Regions from separate parts of the Ensifer sp. EB106-03-01-XG145 genome, predicted to be linked through region 1. Evidence: predicted binding sites of a transcription regulator. Region 1 holds the regulator's gene; the other holds the start of a gene.
The links. Region 1 encodes LexA, which represses DNA repair genes until DNA is damaged. Its sites were predicted from a motif close to TGTTCNNNNTGTGTTCNG; they were not measured.
Positions count from the first base shown of each region.

Region 2: a site for LexA is predicted at 3,536-3,553, ahead of AC3WWH_RS06630 (FG-GAP repeat protein). Genes of this name have one in related genera too.

Region 1 is NZ_JBYTEC010000001.1:1,744,309-1,750,068, reverse strand. It holds gene AC3WWH_RS08560 (septal ring lytic transglycosylase RlpA family protein) at 1-580, opposite strand, end outside; tRNA gene AC3WWH_RS08555 (tRNA-Ser) at 894-983, shown strand; gene AC3WWH_RS08550 (hypothetical protein) at 1,130-1,849, opposite strand; gene AC3WWH_RS08545 (hypothetical protein) at 1,858-2,553, opposite strand; gene AC3WWH_RS08540 (hypothetical protein) at 2,813-3,109, shown strand; gene lexA (transcriptional repressor LexA) at 3,355-4,080, shown strand; gene AC3WWH_RS08530 (hypothetical protein) at 4,171-4,503, opposite strand; tRNA gene AC3WWH_RS08525 (tRNA-Cys) at 4,718-4,791, opposite strand; gene AC3WWH_RS08520 (thermonuclease family protein) at 4,944-5,666, opposite strand.
Region 2 is NZ_JBYTEC010000001.1:1,364,232-1,369,991, forward strand. It holds gene proS (proline--tRNA ligase) at 1-111, shown strand, start outside; gene AC3WWH_RS06615 (lipoprotein-releasing ABC transporter permease subunit) at 131-1,441, shown strand; gene AC3WWH_RS06620 (ABC transporter ATP-binding protein) at 1,458-2,144, shown strand; gene AC3WWH_RS06625 (DUF5680 domain-containing protein) at 2,281-2,748, opposite strand; gene AC3WWH_RS06630 (FG-GAP repeat protein) at 2,828-3,400, opposite strand; gene dnaE (DNA polymerase III subunit alpha) at 3,815-5,760, shown strand, end outside.

The DNA of each region.
Region 1 (5,760 bases):
TGCCTTCAAGCGGCGCGCGGCCGACATATTGCACGCGCACCTGCGCGCTGCCCTTGCGCTTGATATCGAGCATGTCGGCCGTCTTCGAGGAAACGTCGATGATCCGGCCGAATTCATAGGGGCCGCGATCGTTGACGCGCACAATGACGGACGTACCGTTTTCCATGTTGGTGACGCGCGCGTAGCTCGGCAGCGGGAACGTCGGATGGGCGGCCGACAGATGGGCCTTGTCATAGACCTCGCCGTTGGCGGTCAGGCGACCATGAAAGGCCGAGCCGTACCAGGAAGCCGTACCGGTCTTGTTGTAGCCGAAGTCTTCCCTCGGCTGATACCACTTGCCCTTGACCTGATAGGCCTTGCCGACCTGATAGCGTCCGCCGCCCTTGGGGATGTTGTTACCGGTGGCAACGCGCGGGCTCGCCTTCACGCCGTAAACGGATTCGGCGAAGTATTCCTTGCCCCGCGGCTTCTTTTTGATGCTCGACGTGGATCCGCAGGCCGCGAGCGTTACGCACAGCGCAGGAATTGCCGCAAGGCGCAGTCCCTTGACCAGATATGCCGCATTTTTACTGGATGTCATCTGTCCCACAACATCGATCGAATAAGCCGTACTCGAAACCTTCCGCTCGTGCCCCCAGCGGGAATCTCGGCGTCCCGAAACGGAACAGTCGATTAAACATGACAGCAACAAGGCGAAAATGCGAACTCATCCACAGATCAGCGCCGGATTTCATGCGTTATGGTTTACAGATGGTTACCGGCGGAGCGTGCCCGCGCACTCCAGTCCGGCCATCGAGAAAATCTTTCAGCGACGCATGTTAAATCTTGCAAAGCGACAGGGCTTCGCGCAATAACGCCGTGCCCGGTAAGCAGTTGACTGCGACTTCAGGCAAGGACAGGTGGCCGAGTGGTTTAAGGCTCTGGTCTTGAAAACCAGCGTACGGGAAACCGTACCGTGGGTTCGAATCCCACCCTGTCCGCCATTTTCCCAAGAAATATAGTCCGACGATGGACCGCCATCCCTGGCGGTGCTTCATTTTAACGAGCGCTTGTCGGCAGGCGTCAGCGCCGTGTGGTTCGCCTCGGGCAGACGACGACTGGGCCCTCCGCCTTTCACTCAAGCCGCAGGTTAGAGGCTGAACGGATCACGCGCTGAGCGTTTCTCGCTCGGCGCGTTGAACGGATCGGACTTCTTCTCCTTGGATTTGCGGCCCTCGTCGGCGATGATCTCATCCACGGCTCGCTGGCATTTCAGGAGTTCTTCCGCCGCCGGGCCGGTGCCGCGCAGACTGAGGTTTGCGACAACGCGATCGTCAAAGGCGATCGCCAACGTCCTTTTGCGCACGAACCCCGTCAGGAATTCCGCATCGGTGACGTTCACGAACAGGAACTTGCCGCTCTCGTCGCCGGCGGCGGTCGCCGCCGCACTCCAGGGATCGCTCTTGTCGAAGCGGAACGTCAGGTCATAGTCCTTGCCGACCTCGAGCGACTTCCAGTCGTCGCTGGCGAAACTCATGTAGAGTGGCGATTCGGAGCCCTTGGGATAGAACCCCAGGCGCAGCCTGATTCCGCCTTCGAATATCGACGTGATGAAACACGAGCCTTCCATCGACGTGTCGGAAGCAACGGTCCAGCCGCCGACTTCCTTCCATTTGATGATCTCGGACTCCTCAGCCACGGCCGGTCCCGTGGCCATCAGACAGCTCACCAACCCGAACAGCAATCTACGCATGCAAAACCCCCGTTTGCCCGCATTTTGATAGGTCGCCGCGTGACTGTCGAGGGTGGGTGACCCGCACCCATGCAAAATTTTAGGAATATTCACCTCTCCCCGCGGACCGACGCTCACGCCAAAGATCACATGGCAAAGGGATCTTTCGACGACTTGGTCTGGCCGCCGCCAGCAAAGGGGTCATTGTTTGGCGCATTCCCGCCGGCGCCCGCAAACGGATCGGCGGCCGCCCCCTGCCCGCCGTTTGGCATCAACGCAATCACCGCCTCCTGGCATTTGAACATCTCGCTGACGGCCTTCATCGAATCGCGCAGGCTGAGGCTCGCCACGACGCGCCCTTCGAACGCCAGCGCCAGCGTGTTCTTGCGCACGAATTCGGTGAAGAAGTCGGTGTTGGAGAAGTTGACGACCAGAGCCTTCGAGCCTGTGAGGTCCACGCCGAACGCGACAGCCGGCCACTGGCGGCCACGGTCGAGCTGCAAGGCGACGTCATACTCCCGCTGCGGCTCGATCGATTTCCAGTCGGCATTGCCGATCGAAAGAAACGCCAGGTTCGCCGATCCTCTCGGGTAAAAGCCGATTCGAAGGATCATTCCGGCGTCGTAGCTCGTCGCCGCATAGCACGAGCCGCCCAAGGACGGATCGGAGCCCACCGTCCAGGCATTGACCTCCTTCCAGATATTCGAACGCCCTTCTTCAGCAGAGGCCGCTCCCGCCGCCACCAACAGACAGAGAACCGCCAACGACAATCTACGCATGCAATCACCCCATTTTTCCCGCAAAGTTATCGTTTTTTTACTACCTGTCGAGACGTGCGACATCTTCACAACACGGATTTGTGCACGCCCGTAGCGAGGCCGCGACTTGGCGCAACCCATGCGATTGCGGCAAGGACGGCGCGCCAGGCTGAGGCGGCTTCGCCGCTGCGTGCCCCTGGCGCAAAACGGCCACAGCCTGCACCCAAAGAGCTGTTGAACACATGACAGTGATCGCCAAGCTTGCTGGACTTCGGAACGAAAGCGCGGTTCACATCGTTAACCGCCCCGTAGTCCCACCCTTGCATCAAAGTGGACGATCACCGTGCTTGCCGCCCTGCTTCTCGCTTCGATAGTCGCATCGCCTAATATGCCTGACGTCAAGCTCAGCGCCGCCACGGTGGACGAACTTCAGACCGATTTCGAGAGCGCCGTGCCATGCCATCAGATCGATGGACGCAAGGTGTGGAAGGGTGCGATCGCGTTCTACATCCAGTCGTTCGTCTATGATGGCGACAGGCCGGTCGCGACCGATGCGGCGGATGCCGTACTTCCAGAAGACAACAGCGCCGAGACGGTGAAGGAATTCGAAGACGCGTGCGCCGCCACGCAGCCGGCCTAGCCTCTTTGCACAAAAACGCTCGCGATTCGTTCGAATCGCCGTGCGTCGCGTAATGCGCTACGCCGCCGCCCTCCGTTTGGGCACGATCATCGCCCAAAGCCGCTCTGCTCCCGTAAAAGTGACCAATCGACACGCACAGACGCGCCAATTGTCTGAGTTCACGGAATTTTAGGCACTTGCGGAACACATATGGAACAGATAGTGTCTGTTCTTGATTTGTTTCACGCCTCTGGGAGCGACGTGCCATGCTGACCCGCAAGCAACAGGAATTGCTTCTCTTCATTCACGAACGCATGAAGGAGTCGGGCGTCCCACCATCTTTCGATGAAATGAAGGATGCGCTCGACCTGGCGTCGAAGTCCGGCATTCACCGCCTGATCACGGCACTCGAAGAACGCGGGTTCATTCGCCGTCTGCCGAACCGGGCTCGCGCGCTCGAGGTCATCAAGCTTCCGGAGGCTTACGTATCCAGCCAGCAGCAGCCCCGCCGCGGCTTCTCGCCCAGCGTGATCGAGGGCAGCCTCGGCAAGCCGCCAGTGGCCGCTCCTGCCGCACCGCCGAAGCCCGCGCCCGTGGCCGACAACACATCGGTTTCCGTGCCGGTCATGGGCCGCATCGCTGCCGGTGTGCCGATCTCGGCCATCCAGAATAACACGCACGACATTACCGTTCCGCTCGACATGATCGGCAACGGCGAACACTACGCTCTCGAAGTCAAGGGCGATTCGATGATCGAAGCCGGCATCTTCGACGGCGACACCGTGATCATCCGCAATGGCAATACGGCCAATCCCGGCGATATCATCGTGGCGCTCGTGGATGATGAGGAAGCGACGCTGAAGCGCTTCCGGCGCAAGGGCGCATCGATCGCGCTCGAAGCCGCGAACCCTGCCTACGAAACAAGGATTTTTGGGCCCGATCGGGTGAAGATCCAGGGCAAGCTCGTCGGGCTGATCCGCCGCTACCACTGATTCCGAGGGAAACCTGGCATCCGACCGAGCCTCGCCACCGCTTGCGGCTGCGAGGCTCTGTTTATTGAAGGCGACCTGAAGGCACGCCTCTTACTCGTGGATGGTGTACTCGCCGAGCTCGCAGAGGTCCTGCATGTCTTCGGTCGTATCGAGGCCGGAGCCTTCTTCGAACTCGAAGCGCATGTCGTACTTGCAGACCTCCCGGCCGTCGGCGATGGTGATCTCCATGTCTTCCCCTGGGTTCAGCACCTGCCGGCCGAAAACATCGTCTTCCCACTCGTTGACGCCCACAGGCGACGTATAGAAGTTCGTCAGCACTGCGCCCGTGTTGTTCTTCAGCTTGAAAACCAGATCCTCTGCCTGCGCCTCAAATGTGGTCGCAGCGAAGAGGGCCAAGGCCGTCAGGACAAGTTTCGTCTTCATATATGCCATTGCCTCCGTTTTGATGATGACGGACGCTACCGATGCGGCTGATGTCAGCGGAGTCATCGTTCCCCCTCTACCGATTTCACCGAAGCGATAAGATCCGATAGTGGCTTAGAAGACGTGGCTTGTGCGGGCGTGTGGAGGCAAACACACACAATCGCTCTGCCCTGAGGCAGAACGTCTATCCGCACTAAAATGAGGTGAGAGTTATTGGAGGCCTCGCCCGGAATTGAACCGGGGTACAAGGATTTGCAGTCCTCTGCGTCACCACTCCGCCACGAGGCCTCACAGCTCGGATAACCGAGCGTTGGCGCGGATTTAGAATGATTGCAGAAAAACCGCAAGAGGCATTTTCCGAAAAACGCGCCGTCGATTTGTAAGACGGATACTTTCCACAGAGCGATCGCGAACCTCCGCCGATCGCATCTGGGGTGGCCTCAACACCAGGGCGTCGCGTGTCCTGTCCACGGCCGCACCAGCCCCTCGGATACGAGCACACGCCCGATAGACTGGTCGCCGCGGGTGACCAGCCGCAGCTTTTCACCGGCCTTGGCATCCTGACGGCCGCTCGCCGTTTCCAGCCTGAAGTCACCCGCATTCAACAATTCGCGCAGGCGCTGCTTGGCATAGAAGCCGCGCGAACGTTCCTTGTCGCAGCTTGCCTGGCGAATACGCGGCGCATCGACGTCTGCGACGCGGATCGTTTCGCCGTGGTACAGGAAGGTGGCGCCGTCGATCACGCAGTTGTCGTTGCGAATCCCGCAGAAATAAAACTGATCCGTGCGAACGGATGCCGTCTTCACTTCCTCACTGGGCCGCACCACGGGTGTCGGCGCCTTGGCGCCGACGTCAACGGACGGCACCGGAGCGGCAAGGGCAACTCTTGTCACCGGATTCGGCTTCCGCTTCTCCGCCTGTTGCGCGGGACGCTCGTCCGCTTTCTGCGCGACACGAACGGGCTTCGGCCTCGACTCGTGTCGGGACGTGGACGCGACCACGTCCGATACCACCGGCCAATGTTTCAGTTCGGCGCGATGATCGTAAGCGACCACGCCGCCGACAGTGAGTGCGGCGGCCAGATACCACGGCGCCATACCGCCTTGTTTGCCCCTGCTCCGACCGGAATTCCGGCTTCGACGTTTCGTAGTGGCTTTGGCCATGCGTCCCCATCCTGATTCGCGACCGCATTATGCGTTTGATGGGTTGCCGAAAAGTTTTCGGCGGCCTCCCTCAACAAAGGGTTCAGCCGCTTCG
Region 2 (5,760 bases), 380 kb from region 1:
GGCCCGCGTTCGATCGCCAACGGCGAAGTCGAGGTCAAGGATCGCAAGACCGGCGAGCGCGAGACCATGACCGTCGAAGCTGCGATCAACAAGCTGATCGCAACGAAGTGAAGAGGCGAGGGAAGGCAGGATGACCGCCGTGACTGAAGATCAGGTGCAGGCCGCAACGCAGCCTGAAAAGTCCTCCAGCCGTCCCTTTTCCGCCTTTGAGCGCATGGTGGCGTGGCGCTACCTGCGTTCCAGGCGCAAGGAAGCCTTCATTTCGGTTATCGCCGGCTTCTCCTTCATCGGCATCATGCTCGGCGTTGCGACGCTAATCATTGTCATGGCCGTGATGAACGGGTTCCGCACCGAGCTCATTTCCCGCATTCTCGGCATCAACGGTCACATGATCGTGCAGCCGATCGACGGGCCACTCAACAACTATGCGGAGCTGGCGACCAAGTTCTCGGGCGTCAAGGGCGTCACCATGGCAATCCCGTTGGTCGAGGGCCAGGTTCTGGCGCAAGGCATCGGCGATAGTTCCACTGGAGCGCTAGTGCGCGGCATCCGCGCCGACGATCTCGGCAAGATGAAGTCGGTTTCCGACCATATCCAGTCCGGCGACATGGTCGGCTTTGCCTCCGGCTCCGGTGTCGCGATCGGTTCGCGCATGGCCGAGCAACTCGGCATCCGCGTCGGCGGAACGATCACGCTGACCTCGCCCAATGGCGACGTAACGCCGCTTGGCATGAATCCGCGCGTCAAAGCCTACACCGTCTCGGCGATCTACGAGATCGGCATGTCGGAATACGACTCGACGATCATCTTCATGCCGCTTGAAGAGGCGCAGCTCTTTTTCAACGCGGAGGGGCTTGCGCAGTCGATCGAGATCTTCGTCGAGCATCCTGATGTCGTCGACGAACTGCGCCAGCCGATCGAGGATGCCGCGGGCCGACAGATCTTCATTACTGACTGGCGCGACCGCAACAAGACCTTCTTCTCGGCGCTCGAAGTCGAGCGCAACGTCATGTTCATGATCCTGACGCTGATCGTGCTCGTCGCCGCGCTGAACATCATTTCCGGCCTGATCATGCTGGTGAAGGACAAGGGCAGCGACATCGCGATCCTCAGAACGATGGGCGCGACCTCCGGCTCGGTGATGCGTATCTTCTTCATGACGGGTGCCGCGATCGGCGCGGCGGGAACGGTCGCCGGCGTGGCGCTCGGCGTCGTCGTCTGCCTCAACATCGAATCCATTCGGCAGTTCTTCTCCTGGATCTCTGGAACCACACTTTTCAGCCCAGAGCTCTATTTCCTGAGCCAGCTTCCGGCCGACATGAATGCCGATGAGACCGCGCTCGTCATCGTCATGGCACTCACCCTTTCTTTCCTCGCCACAATCTTCCCGGCCTGGCGTGCTTCGCGCCTCGATCCGGTGCAGGCCCTGCGTTACGAATGACAAGGACATCAACTGAATGAATGCGCGCGTGGCACTGCAGCTTTCCGGCGTCGAGCGACACTACGGGGAAGGCGAAACGTTCCTGTCCATCCTCAAGGGTGCGGATTTTACCCTGAGAAGTGGCGAGACGGTTGCGCTGGTTGCGCCTTCGGGAACCGGCAAGTCGACGCTTCTGCATGTCGCCGGCCTGCTGGAGCGCCCGGATGGCGGCGAAGTGCTGGTCAACGGCGTCTCCTGTGGTGGCCTCAACGACGATCGGCGCACGGCGATCCGCCGCAACGAGATCGGCTTCGTCTACCAGTTTCACCATCTGCTTCCCGAGTTCTCGGCACTTGAGAACATCATGATGCCACAGCTGATCGCCGGCTTGCCCAAGGCTGAGGCCGCCGATAGGGCAAGGGCGCTGCTCGACTACATGCGCATCGGTCACCGTGCCGATCATCGCCCGACGGAGCTCTCCGGCGGCGAGCAGCAGCGCGTCGCGATCGCGCGCGCCGTCGCCAACGCGCCGCTCGTGCTTCTTGCGGACGAGCCGACAGGCAATCTCGATCCGGAAACCGCCGGCTATGTCTTTGAAGCGCTTGAGGCGCTCGCGCGCCAGTCGGGTCTCGCGGCCCTGATCGCCACGCACAATCATGAACTCGCGGGGCTGATGGATCGGCGCGTGACGATCGAGGACGGCAAAGTCGTCGAGATGAACTGATGGCACCGGCCGAGCGGGCGCATTGATCGCCCAGCGCCGTTGCCGCTCACTGTCTTTGGCCAGCGCGGAAGAAACGTCTCACAGTTCACGTCCCACGCCGCCCTGGGCGCGGCGTACGCGTCTTCTGGCGCCGCTTTTAACGCCGGATCAGCCCGCCACGATAGTCGAGTTCGTAAGCTTCCTCGCCATCGACGAAGATGACCTCGCGGCCGGAAAAATGTTCGGTGTCGCCGCGGCTGCTATCGATGTAGTAGCCATGTGCATGCCGAAACTCCATACCGCCGAGGAAGTGCCGCTTCTCACGATACATCGCCTGTAGCGCAGCCTTGATGACCAGACCTGCCTTCTCTCCAGTTATGAGCTCGGGGCGCATAATCCGGCCGAAGTAGTTCATCGCCCAGCGCGGTTCGCCATCCTGCCAGACCGTTTCCTGTCCTGCAAAATCGGTTCCGCCGTAATAGCTGTCGAGATAGCGCCAACTGCCCGTTTCGTAGCCGATGTCATGGGAGCCTTGGCGAGAGGAAGGCCGCGGCACGCCGCCGCCGACAAAGGTTTTCGATTTGGCTTCGACGATAAAGTCCTTCAGTTGTTCGAGCGCGGCCATGTGGGTTCCTCATATGTTCTGGCCGAGGATGCCGTGGTCCGTGTTGGTTGTAAAGAACAAATAGAGAACAATCACCTGATTACTGAACGCCGCAAGCCTTCTGGCCGCGATCGTCGTTCCAGTCCTTGAGCAGGACGAGTTCGCCCTTGGTGGCTATGGCCTTATCGTTGGATTTGCCCTTGCCTGTCAGAACGTTGAGGTCGCACTTCAATGTGTTGTCTAGATCGAGTGTATCGTAGGATGAGTAGGTATAGCCGGCGACCACGAACTCGAAATTGCGGTAGGCGACCGTCAGTTTCTGTTCCCAGCGGTCACGTCCGATGGAATCGTTGTGGCTGGAGATGAGCAAAGAACCGCTCGGCAGCGCCTCGACCCACGGCGCCTGTCCCGCAAAGTCAAAGTCGCCCCAAATCTTGTTCGGGATCGCCGCCTTCAGCTCAAGAGCGCCATTCTCACCGGTCAGATAGAGATAGACACCGTTGTCATCGTCGCTTCCATCTGCGGGGCGCACGATCAGGGCGAGGTCCGCGTCACCGTCCTTGTTCCAGTCGCCGGTCGCCGCGGAGACGATGCGGGTAGGGTCGATCGTTTCGGCCGCGGAGGCGACGGCCGGAACCAGAAACAGCAATGGCAGAATCAGGCGTGCATGCATGTCGGAACGCTCCGCTTGGTTGTTCCTCTTGATATGCGGGCGCGGCGCCTTCCTCAAGCGGCTTCCTGGCAGTTAACCTGCATTCGACTGCCGTGTTAACCATCGTCAACAGAACGTCTGTGCTTGGCTTGACGCGTGAACAAAAATAGAACAAAATAAAAACATAACGGAAAAGGAGCCATGTTATGACTGATTTTGTTCGTGACCTCGCCGCCTTCGCTTCGATGAGCCTGTTCATCGCAAGCATCTCTTTCATCGCGCTCGGCCTCTGAGGAGCGTCGATATTTCCTCTCAAGCACCTCCCGAAATGCGCCCCCTGGATTGAATAAGGGGGACGACGTGTCAGGTGAAACTGGACATGTCGGGTGATAAACGGGATATCCTGCCGACCAGACAGGAATCAGGGTGCGAATAATGGCAGACGACGGCAAAGCAGCATCGAGCGAGGCGCTTGGTTCGGACCCGCAGTTTGTGCATCTGCGCGTCCACTCGGCCTTCTCCCTGCTCGAAGGCGCGCTGCCGCTGAAGAAGGTCATCGGCAAGGCGGTTGCCGATAATCAGCCGGCGATCGGGATCGCCGACACCAACAATCTCTTTGCCGCGCTCGAGTTTTCGCAGAAAGCAGCCGACGACGGACTGCAACCGATTACCGGCTGCCAGCTTTCCATCGACATGGAAGACGAGGCGGATGGCGAACGGCGCGGCCACGCGCAACATCTCGCGAAGCTGCCCGCGATCGTCCTGATCGCCGCGACCGATGATGGTTACACCCGGCTCGTGGATCTGGTGAGCCGTGCCTATCTCAGCGGCGAGGGCAGCCAGGCGACTCGGATCACGCGCTCCTGGCTTGCCGAAAACGGTACGGACGGATTGATCGCGCTGACCGGTGCGTCGGGCGGCCCGGTGGACCTGGCCCTGAAGGCGGGTTCGACGGCACTGGCCGAAGCGCGTCTCGAGGCGCTGCATGATCTCTTCGGCGACCGGCTCTATATCGAGCTGCAGCGGCACGGCGGATTTGACCGCCGCCATGAGAGCCGGATTATCGACCTTGCATACAAGTTCGACATTCCGCTGGTTGCCACCAACGAAGCCTTCTTTCCGTCACCGTCCGACTATGACGCCCATGACGCCCTGATGGCGGTCGCGCACAACGCGATGGTTTCGGACGACAGCCGCTTCCGCCTGACGCCGGACCACTACCTCAAGAGCCGCAAGGAGATGGCTGCGCTTTTTGCCGATCTGCCGGAGGCGCTGGAAAACACTGTCGAGATCGCACGGCGCTGCTCTTTCATGCTGAAGACCCGCGGACCGATCCTGCCGCGCTTTACCGGCGCCACCGCAGATCCGGAAGAGGCGGAGCGCGCCGAGGCGGACGAACTGCGCCGCCAGGCGGAGGAGGGGCTCGAAGAGCGTCTCGCCAGGCTCGGCATGGCGCCCGGCTATAGCGAAGAGGAGTATCGCGAGCGCCTGGCCTTCGAACTCGGCGTTATCGAGCGCATGAAGTTCCCCGGCTACTTCCTGATCGTTGCCGACTTCATCAAATGGGCGAAGCAGCACGATATTCCCGTTGGGCCGGGCCGTGGTTCGGGTGCAGGGTCGCTCGTTGCCTATGCGCTGACGATCACCGACGTCGATCCGATGCGCTTCTCGCTGCTGTTCGAGCGCTTCCTCAATCCCGAGCGCGTCTCGATGCCCGACTTCGACATCGACTTCTGCCAGGACCGGCGCGAAGAGGTGATCCGCTACGTGCAGCGCAAGTATGGTCGCGAGCAGGTGGCGCAGATCATCACCTTCGGTTCGCTGCAGGCGCGTGCCGCACTGCGCGACGTCGGCCGCGTGCTCGAAATGCCCTATGGCCAGGTCGACAAGATCTGCAAGCTGGTGCCGAACAACCCGGCCAATCCGACGCCGCTCTCCAAGGCGATCGAGGAAGAGCCACGCCTGCAGGAGGAAGCCGAGAAGGAGCCAGTCGTCGCGCGGCTTCTCGACATCGCCCAGAAGATCGAAGGCCTCTATCGCCACGCCTCGACCCACGCCGCCGGTATCGTGATCGGCGACCGTCCGCTGTCTCAGCTCGTGCCGATGTATCGCGATCCGCGCTCCGACATGCCGGTCACCCAGTTCAACATGAAATGGGTGGAGCAGGCGGGCCTCGTCAAGTTCGACTTCCTCGGCCTGAAGACCCTGACCGTATTGAAGGTCGCGGTCGATTTCGTGAAGCAGCGCGGCATCGAGGTTGATCTGGCGAGCATCCCGCTCGACGACCCGAAGACCTATGAGATGCTGTCGCGCGGCGAAACGGTTGGCGTGTTCCAGGTGGAAAGCGCCGGCATGCGCAAGGCGCTGATCGGCATGCGGCC